3 regions of the Paraburkholderia sp. EG287B genome follow, and region 2 is predicted to be linked to each of the others. Evidence: predicted binding sites of a transcription regulator. Region 2 holds the regulator's gene; each other region holds the start of a gene.
What was found. Region 2 encodes FliA, which starts transcription of late flagellar genes. Its sites were predicted from a motif close to CTAAAGTTTNNNNNNNNNNNGCCGNTA; they were not measured.
Positions count from the first base shown of each region.

Region 1: a site for FliA is predicted at 3,105-3,131, ahead of AB4Y40_RS04795 (DUF4088 family protein). Genes of this name have one in related genera too.
Region 3: a site for FliA is predicted at 1,904-1,930, ahead of fliS (flagellar export chaperone FliS). Genes of this name have one in related genera too.

Region 1 is NZ_JBFRCG010000002.1:446,358-450,476, forward strand. Features, by position in the region: tRNA gene AB4Y40_RS04765 (tRNA-Asn) at 90-165, shown strand; tRNA gene AB4Y40_RS04770 (tRNA-Asn) at 245-320, shown strand; gene AB4Y40_RS04775 (CreA family protein) at 429-920, shown strand; gene AB4Y40_RS04780 (AraC family transcriptional regulator) at 949-1,896, shown strand; gene AB4Y40_RS04785 (AzlC family ABC transporter permease) at 2,035-2,763, shown strand; gene AB4Y40_RS04790 (AzlD domain-containing protein) at 2,760-3,083, shown strand; gene AB4Y40_RS04795 (DUF4088 family protein) at 3,218-3,979, shown strand; gene AB4Y40_RS04800 (ATP-dependent helicase) at 4,026-4,119, opposite strand, start outside.
Region 2 is NZ_JBFRCG010000011.1:348,896-353,014, reverse strand. Features, by position in the region: gene flgA (flagellar basal body P-ring formation chaperone FlgA) at 1-1,049, shown strand, start outside; gene flgM (flagellar biosynthesis anti-sigma factor FlgM) at 1,230-1,574, shown strand; gene AB4Y40_RS22115 (flagella synthesis protein FlgN) at 1,624-2,067, shown strand; gene AB4Y40_RS22110 (RNA polymerase sigma factor FliA) at 2,236-2,967, opposite strand; partial or broken gene AB4Y40_RS22105 (MinD/ParA family protein) at 3,324-4,106, opposite strand; gene flhF (flagellar biosynthesis protein FlhF) at 4,099-4,119, opposite strand, start outside.
Region 3 is NZ_JBFRCG010000031.1:66,448-70,566, reverse strand. Features, by position in the region: gene fliF (flagellar basal-body MS-ring/collar protein FliF) at 1-1,248, opposite strand, end outside; gene fliE (flagellar hook-basal body complex protein FliE) at 1,536-1,871, shown strand; gene fliS (flagellar export chaperone FliS) at 2,016-2,462, shown strand; gene AB4Y40_RS38565 (flagellar protein FliT) at 2,459-2,791, shown strand; gene AB4Y40_RS38560 (flagellar hook-length control protein FliK) at 2,876-4,119, shown strand, end outside.

The sequences.
Region 1 (4,119 bases), on a different contig from region 2:
TCGCGCAGCGGATTGCCCTAAACAGATCGCGACAGGGTATTGACAGGCCCAGCCAGACCCCATAGAATCTCGTTCTCTGCTTTTGTTGATCCCCGATAGCTCAGTCGGTAGAGCGCCGGACTGTTAATCCGTAGGTCCCTGGTTCGAGCCCAGGTCGGGGAGCCAAGATTCGCAAAAGCCCGTTGGCGTTCACAACGCAAAACGGGCTTTTTTATGACGTAAAGTGTTGTCGCTGTACTGCTGGTCCCCGATAGCTCAGTCGGTAGAGCGCCGGACTGTTAATCCGTAGGTCCCTGGTTCGAGCCCAGGTCGGGGAGCCAAAATATCGAGGGGTTGCGTGGTTGCACGCAACCCCTTTTTCTTTTGCTGCGCGCGTGGCGCACGCTACCCTCCCCGATAATGTCGCTTCGTCATCTTCGGGAATCCGCATGAAATCCACCCGCCTCTGCGCTTGCCTCGCGCGCCCGCTGCTCGCCTGCGCGAGCCTCGTCGCCTGCGCCGCCGCCCACGCCGAACAGATCGGCAGTGTGAACACCAACTTCCGCGTGACCGGCTCGGACAAGGTCGTCGTCGAGGCCTACGACGATCCGCAGGTGCCAGGCGTGACCTGCTACGTCTCCCGCGCACGCACGGGCGGCGTGAAGGGCACGCTCGGCATTGCGGAAGATCCGACCGAGGCATCGATCGCGTGCCGGCAGGTCGGGCCGATCTCCTTCGCAGGTCCGCTCAAACAGCAAGACGACGTCTTCAACGAGCGCATGTCGTTCCTCTTCAAGACGCTGCACGTCGTGCGCGTGGTCGACGCGAAGCGCAACGCGCTCGTGTATCTGACCTACAGCGACCGCGTGGTGAGCGGCAGCGCCAAGAACAGCGTCACGGCCGTGCCGGTGCCCGCGGGCACGACGATTCCGCTGCGCTAAACTGGGGATCCGTGCAGGATCCTTCACCATGACCGGTTCCCGTTTTCGAGACTCCGCCCGCTACTGGCGCACGCCGCTTCTGCCCGGCGCGGATCTCGTCACGGCCGAATACAACCAACATACGTTCGCGCCGCACTGGCACGAGGCCTACACGATCCCCGTGATCGAGGGCGGCGCGGAATGCTTTCGCTATCGCGGCACGCAGCATGTCGCCGCGACGGGCAGCGTGCCGGTGATCAATCCGGGGGAGCTGCATACGGGTTCACGCGCCGTCGAAGAAGGCTGGAGCTATCGGGTGATGTACGTGCCGATCGACTTCCTGCATGAGCTCGCCGGCGAAATCGCCGGGCGCACACAGCCGCTGCCGTGGTTCGACGCCGAGGTGATCCACGATCTCGATCTCGCGCACCGGCTCTCGCGCGCCCACCGGCTGCTGGAAGCCGACGCCGACTGGCGGCGCGCCACGGCCACCCCGGAATCGGGCACGAGCGCCAGCCCGGCTGGCGTGGCGGCACTTCCCGCGCCTTCCGGTGCACCGCATTGCGCCCCCGCTTCGGCGCAGTGTGCCGACCTCCTCGCCGTGGAAAGCTCGCTGCTCGACGCCCTCTCGACGCTGCTCACGCGCTACGGCCGCACGCGCGAGGCGGCGCTCAGGCACGGTCCGAACGATCCGCGCGTCGAAACGATGAAGGCGCTCCTCGCCGCCGATCTCGCCACGCCGCTGCGCGTGGCCGATCTCGCCCAGGCGGTCGGCCTCTCGCCGTTTCACGCCACCCGGCTCTTCACGCAGGCCACCGGACTGCCGCCGCACGCCTGGCGCACCCAGCTGCGCCTGCAACGCGCCCTCGCTCCGCTGCGCGAAGGCGCCACGGTCGCCGACGTCGCCGCGGCGAGCGGTTTCACCGACCAGAGCCATTTCACGCGGCACTTTCGGCGCATGTTCGGCGTGCCGCCGGGACGCTGGCAGTCGTCCTGAACGCGCCAGCCCGCGTTCCGCCGCAAGAACGTACAAGCCACGCGTAAGGCGGCCCGCTATGCTGTCCCCATGTATCAGGAGGACAGTTTGACCACGCATCCCAACCGCCTTGCCGAATTCATCGCCGGCGCGCGCGACATGATCCCCATGATGATCGGCGCCGCGCCCTTCGGCGTGATCTTCGGCACGCTCGTCACCTCGGGCCCGCTTTCGCTCTGGCACGGCCAGTTCATGTCGCTCGCCGTGTTCGCCGGCTCCGCGCAGTTCATCGCGCTCGGGCTGATCGCCTCGCACGCGAGCTTCGCGGTGATTCTCGCCACCACGTTCATCGTGAACCTGCGGCACGTGCTCTACAGCGCGACGCTCGCGCCCTATGTCTCGCACCTGCCGCTGCGCTGGCGCCTCGTGCTCGGCGGCCTGCTCACCGACGAGGTCTTTGCCGTCGCGTGGGCGCATTTCCGCCGCCATGCGCCCGGCGACGATGTCTCGCCGTGGCATTTCTTTGGCTCGGGCGTGTCGATGTACCTGAACTGGCAACTCTGGACCGCGGCCGGCCTGCTGTTTGGCGCGGCGTTCCCGGGTCTGCAGTCGCTCGGCCTCGACTTCGCGATGGTCGCGACCTTCATCGCCATCGTCGTGCCGCAGCTGGTGGCCTTGCGCTACCTCGCCGCCGCCGCGACTGCGGGCGCGCTCGCCTTTTTCTGGCAGGGCTGGCCGTACAAGCTCGGGCTGCTCGGCGCCGTGCTCGCGGGCGTGGTCGTGGGTGTCGTGCTCTCACGTCGAGGTTCGTCGCGCGGCGCCCGCGCCGGCAGCGAGTCCTCCCGCAAGTCCCCCAACGTCCAACGCACCGCAGGAGCCGGACAATGAACTACGTCGTCCTGATTCTCGGCATGGCCCTCATCACCCTGGTCATTCGCACTGCAGTGTTCGTGCTCGGCGACCGGCTGGTATTCCCGCCGCTCGTGCGCACCGCGCTCGGCTTCGTGCCCGTCACCGTGCTCACGGCGATCATCGTGCCGATGGCGGTCTCGCCCCACGGTCAGGGCGCCGAGCTGACCTGGCGCAACCCGCAGCTCGTCGGCGCGCTCGCGGCGATCGCCGTCAGCGCGCTCACGAAGCGCCCGCTCCTCACCATCGCGATCGGGCTCGGCGTGTTCTTCCTCTGGCAAGGCGTTGTCCTGCGCTAGAGGCAAGCGTCGTCCCTTACGCTCAAGTTTCACCCCGGAGCGCCGTTAAACCCGTCAGGGCCTGCTCTGGCAGGCCACTGCTCGAACGGCGAGAGCACGCGAGAAGCGACAAGGATTACACCGGGGCAACCACAATGGGGCATATCACCCTTAACCTGAAGGACGAAACGCTTGCGTCGCTGCGCAAGGATTTCGACGCGTTCCTGCGCGTCTCGCTCAAACTCGACCCGCAATTCGCCACGCCGGAATTCGAGGACTACCTGCGCGCGAAGCTGCTCGACAACATGACGCCGCTCACGGAGCACGCCGTCCAGCGGCTCCTGCAAGGCGGCCAGTACGCGTGGGCCAAGCGCACGCTCGACAAGGAATTCCCCGAGGTCGTCTCGATCCTGATGCGTCAGGCAGGCGAATTCGGTTTCGGCTTCGCGTCGCGGCCCGAGTGGACGCCCGACGAACTCTCGAAGCAGTGCCGCGACTGGGCGGCGGCCATCGTGAGCGAAGCCCAGGGCGACGACACGCTGGTCGATCCGCTGGCGGCACAGATCAAGTCGGGCGTGCAGGACATCCAGGCCCTCGAAGAGTCGATGCAGACGCCCGCGTGGCGCCTCACCGAGTCGTTGCGTCAGCGTGTGTACGAAGCGAAGATCGGCTGTGAACAGGCGAGCGGCAGTGCGGCGCGCGAGCGTCTGGGCGAGCTGCGCGGGCTGCTGAGGCTCGGCGTGACGCATGGCGTGTTCCAGAAGCAGGAAGCGCAACAGATCATGGAGTATCTGCGCCTGCTCAAGCCCGAGATTTTCGTCGAGGAGCCCGACGATGTGTTCACGCGCCTCGCCGCGTGGATGCGCAACTTCTTCATGCCGCCGCAGCGCAGCACGGCACGCGAGCAGCGGCGCTAAGCGCTGGCGCGCGCGCCTGAAAACGGCGCGCGCCCCGCTTTCCCCCTCAATCCCACATCTTCCTGAGCTTCGCGGCGATCTCGACCTTCGCCTGCGCGGCTGCGGCGAGTCCGGCCGCGCTCGGCGCGCTCGCCACGGGC
Region 2 (4,119 bases):
CCGCCGCGGCTGCGGCCAGCAGTGCTCCCGCCACCGAGGCCGCGCCGCTGCGCGCGGCCAGCTATGCCGATCTGAATTCGCACGGCGTGCCCGAGGATGCGCGCGCGGGTGTCGAGTCGAACGGCATGATCACGATTCCGGGTCCCGGCGAGCGCGCGCCCCAGGGCGACGCGCCGCGCATCGTCACGGTTCCCGCGCCGGGTGCGAGCGCCCAGCCCATGCGCGTGCCGGCGGCCAATGCGAACAACGCGGGCGCGCTGCAGCGCGTGAACCTGTCTACCGCCGCGAACCGCGTCGCCCCGGTGGTCGTGGACGCGGGCGCAGCGGCGCTCGCGGGCGCGAAGCCGGTTGCCAGCGCAAGCACCAGCGCGCCGCCGAACCCCAATACCAGCGCCGTCGCCACGAACGTGCAGGCCACGCCGCCCGGCCAGCAGGACGGAGAATCGATCCGCGCCGCCGCGCTCGCCTTCCTGCAGCAGCAGTCGGCAGGTTTGCCGGGCCACGTGGGCATCACGGTCGCGCCGGTGTTTCCGCGCGGCCTCGCAGCCTGCACGTCACTCGAGCCGTTCATGCCGCCGGGCGCGCGCACCTACGGACACACGACCGTGGGCGTGCGCTGCATCGGCGCGAAGCCGTGGACGCTCTATGTGAGCGCGCGCATTGCCGTGGACGTGACCTACTACGTGGCCTCGCGCCAGATCGGCGCGGGCGAGGCGCTTTCGGCCGCCGATTTCATGCCGCGCGCGGGCGACCTCGCGAACCTGCCGCAGACCATCATCACCGATCCGAACCAGGCGACGGGCGCCGTCGCGCTCGCGCGCATTTCCGCGGGACTGCCGCTGCGCACCGACATGCTGCGCAGCGCCGCCTCGGTCGTCATCGGCCAGACGGTCAAGGTGATCGCCGTGGGCAGCAACTTCACGATCTCCGCCGAGGGCAGCGCGCTCAACAACGCCGAGCCCGGCCAGCAGGTGCGCGTGCGCACGAGCGGCGGCCAGATCATCTCGGGCGTGGTCAAGGACGCGGGTACCGTGCAGGTGCAGATCTAGGGCCGGTAAGCGCTGGTAAGGGCCGGATCAGGGTGCGCAGAGCCCCGTCCAACGGCCCGATCCGGCCGTTTCCGGCTTGGTGCGCCAGCACACGTAACAGCATGTAACGGTGGGATTTTCGGCTAAAGTTCGGCCCGACCTGTGCCGTTATCAAGGTCAAATCGATCAGGAACGCCCATCGTGAAAGTTGACTCCTCCACCCGCAATGATCCGCGCACGCTGCAGGATGGCCTCGCGCGCTCGCAAGCCGATTCGACCGGCGTAAGCACCGACACCGCGGCCACCTCCGGCGCGGCAGGCAGCACGACCGCCGCCGCCCAAGGCGGCGCGAACGTGAGCCTCTCGTCGCTCTCGTCGACGATGCGCTCGCTCGCGGCGAGCGGTTCCGCCGACATCGACACGGCGCACGTGCAGTCGATCAAGGACGCGATCCGCAACGGCACGTTGCAGATCGACTCCGGCAAGATCGCCGACGGCGTGATCCAGACCGCGCGCGACCTCATGAAGCCGACGTCGGGCAACTGACGCCCGATGCGCGAGCGCCGCGCAAACCTCGCTTTTTTGGTGCCTTGCAATGAAAGATGCCCTGTTGGCCACACTGATCGACGAACACGCCACGGTCGAGGCGTTCGCGTCGCTGCTCGCCTATGAAGAAAAGGCGCTCGTGTCGGCCGACGGCATGGAGGCGCTGCCGCAGATCGTCGAGCAGAAGACGACGCTCACGCAGCGTCTCGCGGGCCTCGAAAAAGCGCGCGACGCGCAACTGGCCGGCCTCGGCCTGCCGGGCGGCCGCAAGGGCATCGAAATGGCCTGCGACGGCGACGCGCGTCTGGCAAGCCAGTGGGCGCTGCTCAAGGGCTCGACCGAGCGCGCGCGCCGCAAGAATCTCACCATCGGCATGATGATCCGCACGCGCATGGAACATAACCGCCGCGCGCTGTCGATCCTGCGCGGCGAAACGGGCAACGGCTCGATGCTGTACGGTCCCGATGGGCGGCTGCCGGCGTTCGGGCTGTAAGCGCGCACGCACGTCGTTCGCCCAAAGACAAAAGCCGAAGCAGTGATGCTTCGGCTTTTTTGTTTTGCGCGAGTCCCGTCCATCAACAAAAAAGCCGGAGCGCTCTCGCACTCCGGCTCTTTCACCGCACCCGGTCCGCGCTGGCAGCCGCGCGGAGCGTCTACCGCCTCAATTCTCCTGGCCGGCCCACGACATCTCGCGCAGCCGCGTGCGCAGGCGCGCCACCGCCTGGCTGTGCAGCTGGCACACGCGCGACTCGCTCACCTCCATCACCGCGCCGATTTCGCGCAGGTTCATGCCGCGCTCGTAATAGAGCGACATGAGCAGCTTCTCGCGCTCGGGCAGCCGGTCGATCGCCTCGACGAGCGCGCCGCGCAGGCTGTCGTCGAGCAGCGCCGAGAGCGGGTCCGAATGATCGACGCAGTAGCGGTCGAGGAACGGTTCGTCCTCGGCGGAACGGTCGAAGTCTTCGTAGTAGATGAGCTGGCTGCCGTGCAGTTCCTGCAGCATGCTCTGATACTCGTCGAGCGGCATGCTCAGATGCTCGGCGATCTCCGTCTCGCTGGCCGAGCGCCCGAGCCGCTGCTCCACCTTGTGCACCGCGCTTTCCACTTCACGCGAGGTGCGGCGCAGGCTGCGCGGCAGCCAGTCGTTGCTGCGCAGCTCGTCGAGCATCGCGCCGCGAATGCGCTGGCTCGCATAGGTCTCGAACTGCGCGCCCTGATCTTCCTTGTAGCGGTTGGCCGCGTCGAGCAGGCCGATCATGCCGGCCTGGATCAGGTCGTCGAGGTCCACGCTCGCCGGCATCTTGGCAACGAGCTGCAAGCCGAGCCGCCTCACGAGCGGCGCGTACTTCGCGAGCACGTCGGCCTGCGAAATCTTTCCTTGAGCGTTATACATCGTGCTCTCCACTTCTCATCTCCCTGATTGGCGTCGTCGTGCGCACGTCAGACGTGCTGCGGCGACGTCCGCTGCGCGGGCGTCTCGGTCCGCCAGCCCGCATGGGACGACGCGGACGCGGATGTTGCGTTGGGTGCGGGATGCACACCCGTCACGGCCGCAACGAACGAATCGGCGTTCGCGGCGAGCGTGCTGTGTGCGGCGTTTGTTGCATGGGTAGCGTGTGGCTGGACGCCGGCTTGCGGCGCGCCGTCCAGATCGTCGGCGGGTGCGTCGCCCGCCGCTTCATGTTCTTCGTGCGCCGCGCCGAACAACGCGTTGGCGCGCGCCGTGGCCGGCGAGCACGCCGAGACCGCGGGTCGCATCGGCCAGTGCGGCAGTTCGGCGGCCACGTGGCGGAAATCGCGCGCGGCGGCCGTCGACGGAAACGCATCGACGATGCAGCGCGCGAGCCTGAGCGCCTGCGCCATGTGCTGATCGGCGGCGACACTGCCGGCGCTGTCGAGCGACACGCTCAGGTAGCGGCTCGCCACCCCCGCGAGGTTCTCGATCGCGGCCTGCGCGTCGCTGGCGTTCGCCACATGATTCGCGAGCACGCGAAACTGCGCGATCGCATGCGCGAAGTGCAGCCGTTTCATGCACGCGTAGGCGTCCGTGATCGACTGCGCACCGATGCGCATCACGATCAGCACGTCGTGCGCGTGCATGGCGAGCGGCGAAAGCGCGCCGTCGGCGTCGAGCTGCGCGTCGATCAGGACGATGTCCGCGGGACCCGAAATGACCTTCTGCAGCTGGGCGGCCGTGTACTGCGCACGGTTGTCGCGCGAGGCGGCCAGCACGCCGAAGCCGAGCGCATGACGGCCCACAGCTTCGTCGAGCGTACGCTCGCCGCGCATGACGGCGGCGAAGTTGCCTGCGCCCCGCACACCGCCCACCAGCGCACAGACCGAGCGGGGTCCCAGACACTCGTCGATCACGAGCACGTCCTTGCCCTGCGCGGTGAGCGCCGCCGCGAGATTGACCACCGTGGTCGTGCGCCCGGGCGAACCTGCACCGCCCGTCACCGCGACCACGCGCGAGCCTTCGCGCGCGAGCAGCCGCCGCAGCCCTTCTGCCTGATCGATTACGAACTTATCCAAACCTGACCTCGGG
Region 3 (4,119 bases), on a different contig from region 2:
GTAGTTCACGATCACGGCGACCGACAGGCGCTTCACGTCGCCCGGCGCCTGTTGATAGTGGCGCACGGTCTTGTCGAGCTCGTAGTTCGTCGTGGTGTCGCGATGATCGGAGACCGGCACCGGAGCCGACGCGCCGTTCGCACCCGCCGGCGCGCTGATGGGCGCCGAGGCCGGCTGCGGCGGCTGGTTCGTGAGCGCGCCGGGCACGCCGCCCGCGCCGCTTTGCTGCATTTCCGTGGAAATGTTCTGCTGCTGGCTGCGGATCGCGGCGGCCTGCGGGTTGGCGTTCGGACCGTAGGCTTCGGAGGTCTGCTCGAGCTTCGAGAAGTCGAGGTCGGCGCTCACCTGCGAGCGCGCATTGCCGGCGCCGAACAGGGGCGCGAGGATCGCGTCGATGCGCGCCTGGGTGTCGTGCTCGACCTGGCGCACGTACTTGAGCTGCGAGGCGTCGAGGCCCACGCCCGCGGCGCTTTGGGTGAGCAGGTTGCCGTCCTGGTCGACCACCGTCACGTTGCGCACCGGCAGGTCCGGCACGGCCGAAGCCACCATGTGCGTGATCGCGGCGACCTGGCCGTCGTCGAGGATGCGGCCCGGATACAGGTTCACGAGCACCGAGGCGGACGGCGCTTCGCGCTCGCGCACGAACACCGAGGGCTTCGGAATGGCCAGATGCACGCGCGCCGACTTCACGCTCGCGATCGACTGGATCGTTTGCTCGAGCTCGCCTTCGAGCGCGCGCTGATAGTTCACCTGCTCGGCGAACTGGCTGATGCCGAACTTCTGGTTGTCCATCAGCTCGAAGCCGACCGAACCGTTCTTCGGCAGGCCCTGGGAGGCGAGGCGCAGGCGCATTTCGTTGACCTGCTCGGCGGGCACGAGAATGGCGCCGCCGGCGTCCGAGAACTTGTAGGGAACGTTTGCGGCCTGGAGCGCAGTAATGATGGCGCCGCCGTCACGGTCCGACAGGTTGCTGTACAGCACCTTATAGTCGGGCGCGCGCGACCACAGCAGGAGACCCGCGACCACGGCCACGAGCACCGCCACGGCGAAAATGAGCGGCGCGCGCGGGTTGCCGCGCACGTTGCGCAACGACGAGAGCGAGCCGAGGCGTTGCGCAAAGCCGCCGCCGAGGTCATCCGCGCCGCCCAGGCCTGCGCCCGCGCCAGCGCCGGGCGCGGCGCCCGCGCCAGAGGTGGCGAGGCCCATGCGGGCGTCGGGGTTGATCAAAGAATTGGCAGTCGAATCCATGCGACGGGTATCTCCGGAGGCTTCCAGGTCTCGCCTTGCATGGCGGAGACTTTCACGAGACGCATTATCCGGGGCCACTGGCAAGCCGATTGCGCGAATAGAGCCGGGTTTTCCCCCTAGTTTCGGGGCTGCCGAAACAGACCCGCTGCTATGCTCTCCTCCAGATTCGGCATCCTGTCAGTGCGCCGTCTCGGCCGGGCTCGCAGGATTGCTGCGCAATCGCTGAAACTCCGGCATTGGGGCTCGTCCCCGGAATACCCCGCAGGTCCCCTTTTCGTGGAGCAAACATGACCGTGCCAGTATCCCCGCTCACGTCCGCCTTGGCGCAAATGCAGTCGATGGCGACCCAGGCGGCCGGCGGCCCCACCGCAGCCGACGAAAAGTCGGGCGCGGCCACGGCCGGCGGGTTCGCGGCGGCGCTCAAGTCGTCGCTCGACCAGATCAGCGACGCCCAGCAGAAGGCCGTTGGCGAGTCGCAGGCGTTCGAACTGGGCGCGAACAACGTGTCGCTCAACGACGTCATGGTCGACATGCAGAAAGCCAACATCGGCTTCCAGTTCGGCCTGCAGGTGCGCAACAAGCTCGTGGCCGCCTACACCGACATCATGCAGATCCAGGTGTGACGGTGCCCGAAGCCTTCGCCCGCTCAACGCGCTAAAGCTTCTTCCCCTACGATCCGATAACCCGGCTAGAAGAGTCCGTCGCTCGTGCTTGCACAGCGCGCCGGACGACCGCATTCAAGCCAAACGTATCAAGGAGAAGCGCCGATGTTTTCCCCTGCCCAATCTGGAGCTAACGCCTATGCACGCGTGGGCGTCGAAACGGGGGTCATGGGTGCGAGCCCGCACAAGCTGATCGTGCTCCTGTACCAGGGCGCGCGTCAGGCCATCGCGCAGGCACGTATGCACTTGCAGGCCGGCAACGTCGGCCCGCGTTGCGAGGCGATCGCCAAGGCGATCCGGATTGTCGAGAGCGGACTTCAGCTCGCGTTGAACGTCGAGGCGGGCGGCGAGATCGCTCAACGCCTGAATGCGCTGTACAGCTACATGACGAAGCGCCTGCTGGAAGCCAATATTAAACAGAGCGAGACCATGCTGGTCGAGGTCGACAGACTGCTGGCTACGCTCGAAGAAGCCTGGTTGGGGATAGCGCCGGAAGTGGCGAGGATGGCCGAACAGGCATCCGCGTCAGCGTCCGGCTCATTGATGAGATGAGTTCAAAAGCAGACTACTTCGCCCGCTACGAAGCGATAGCGGCCGTGTCGGAGCAGATGCTCCATGCGGCGCGCGATGCGCACTGGAACGATCTGATCGGCTTGCAGGAGGAGTACCGGATCCTCGTCGATGCCTTGAAGGACGCCGAAGCCGTGGTGCGGCTCACGGTTTCCGAACGAGCGCGCAAGTACGAGCTGATCCGCCAGATTCTCGCCGACGACGCCGCCATTCGCGATCTCGCAAGCCCTTGCATGGCACGGCTTTCGGCGCTCTTTTACGGCACCGTGCAGCCCGCGCGGGTCTTGCAGGAAATCTACGGAGCCCGCTAGCGCGGCGCGTGGCGCCTCGCGACGCAACGGCGCGCAACGCCCCATGAACCGGCAGCTCAGCGCCGTGCGCAGATCCGGAACACCATGAACGGAATCGACACCGGAGCCGCCGCGCTCCTCGCGAGCCGCATCGCGGCGCTCACGCCGGTCGGGCCGCAGAGCGCCTCCGGCGCGGCGCAGACGGGCGTCTCCGCGCTCGCCGACGCCGCAACCAGCACCAGCAGTACGCAGGACTCGACCGAGACCGTGCTTTCGGCGGTTGCACTGGCGCTCGACGCCATCATCCGCTCGGGCGGCGAAGCGACGCCCGCCGTGGTGGGCCGCGCGCCGCTCTGGGGCAGCCCCGGCGCCGACGCGGCGCCCGGCGGCGCGGCCACCTTGCCGCTGCCGGGTCTCGCCGGCGAAGCGCAGGCGGCGGAAGCGGCGTTGCTCGCGGACGTGGCGCTCGCGGCCCAGGGTCTGGCCGGCGAGGCGCTGGCCGGAGCGGCCGACGCTGGAACCGATGCTTCCGCGCAGACGGCGTCCTCGCAAAACCCGCAGGCCGGACAAACCACCCAAACGGCGCAAACAGCGCAAACCGCCGCCGCCGCGCAAGCCGGTCCGGTCGCCGCACTCGCGGCGTCGCTCGCGCAGACGGTCAGCTCGAGCGGACTCTTCTACGAAGCCCACCTCGCGCAATGGTTGCGCGGCCAGCTCTCGCCCGCCGAACTGGCCGACGAGCCGCAGAACCGTCTGCTCGGCGCGCACTCGCAACTGCCGCTCGACTGGAGCCCGGCCGGCGACGACATCGACGACGTGCAATGGACCGAGACCTTCTCCGACGCGCCAGGCGCCGCGCGCGGCGAAGCGGGCAATGCCCAGAACGCGGCCAACGCGCTCAATGCCGCACTGGCGCGCGCCTTCCCCGGGCTGGCCGATCCGCACGGCGAAACGGCCGCGAGCCAGGCCCAGGCGCGCGCGACGCTGGCCGATACCCTGCTGCCCGCCATGCACGAGGCCGCCGCGCAGGCCACCGGGCCGACGGTCCATCCGGCCGTGATCCCGCTCGTGCGCCAGCAGCTCGATCTGCTCGCGACCGGTGAGTTTCGCTGGAACGGCGAGGCCTGGCCGGGCGTGCGGGTGGACTGGAGCATCCAGCAGGACGACTACGATGCCCGCGACCCGCACCCGGGCGCAGGCGGTGTGGACGCCGACGACATCCCATGGCGCACGCGGCTCACGCTTGCGCTGCCGAAGCTCGGCACCGTCGACGCGGAACTCACGCTGACGGGCTCGACGCTCGCCGTGCGCGTGCAGGCGAACGCGGGTGGCGCCGCGCGCCTCACGGC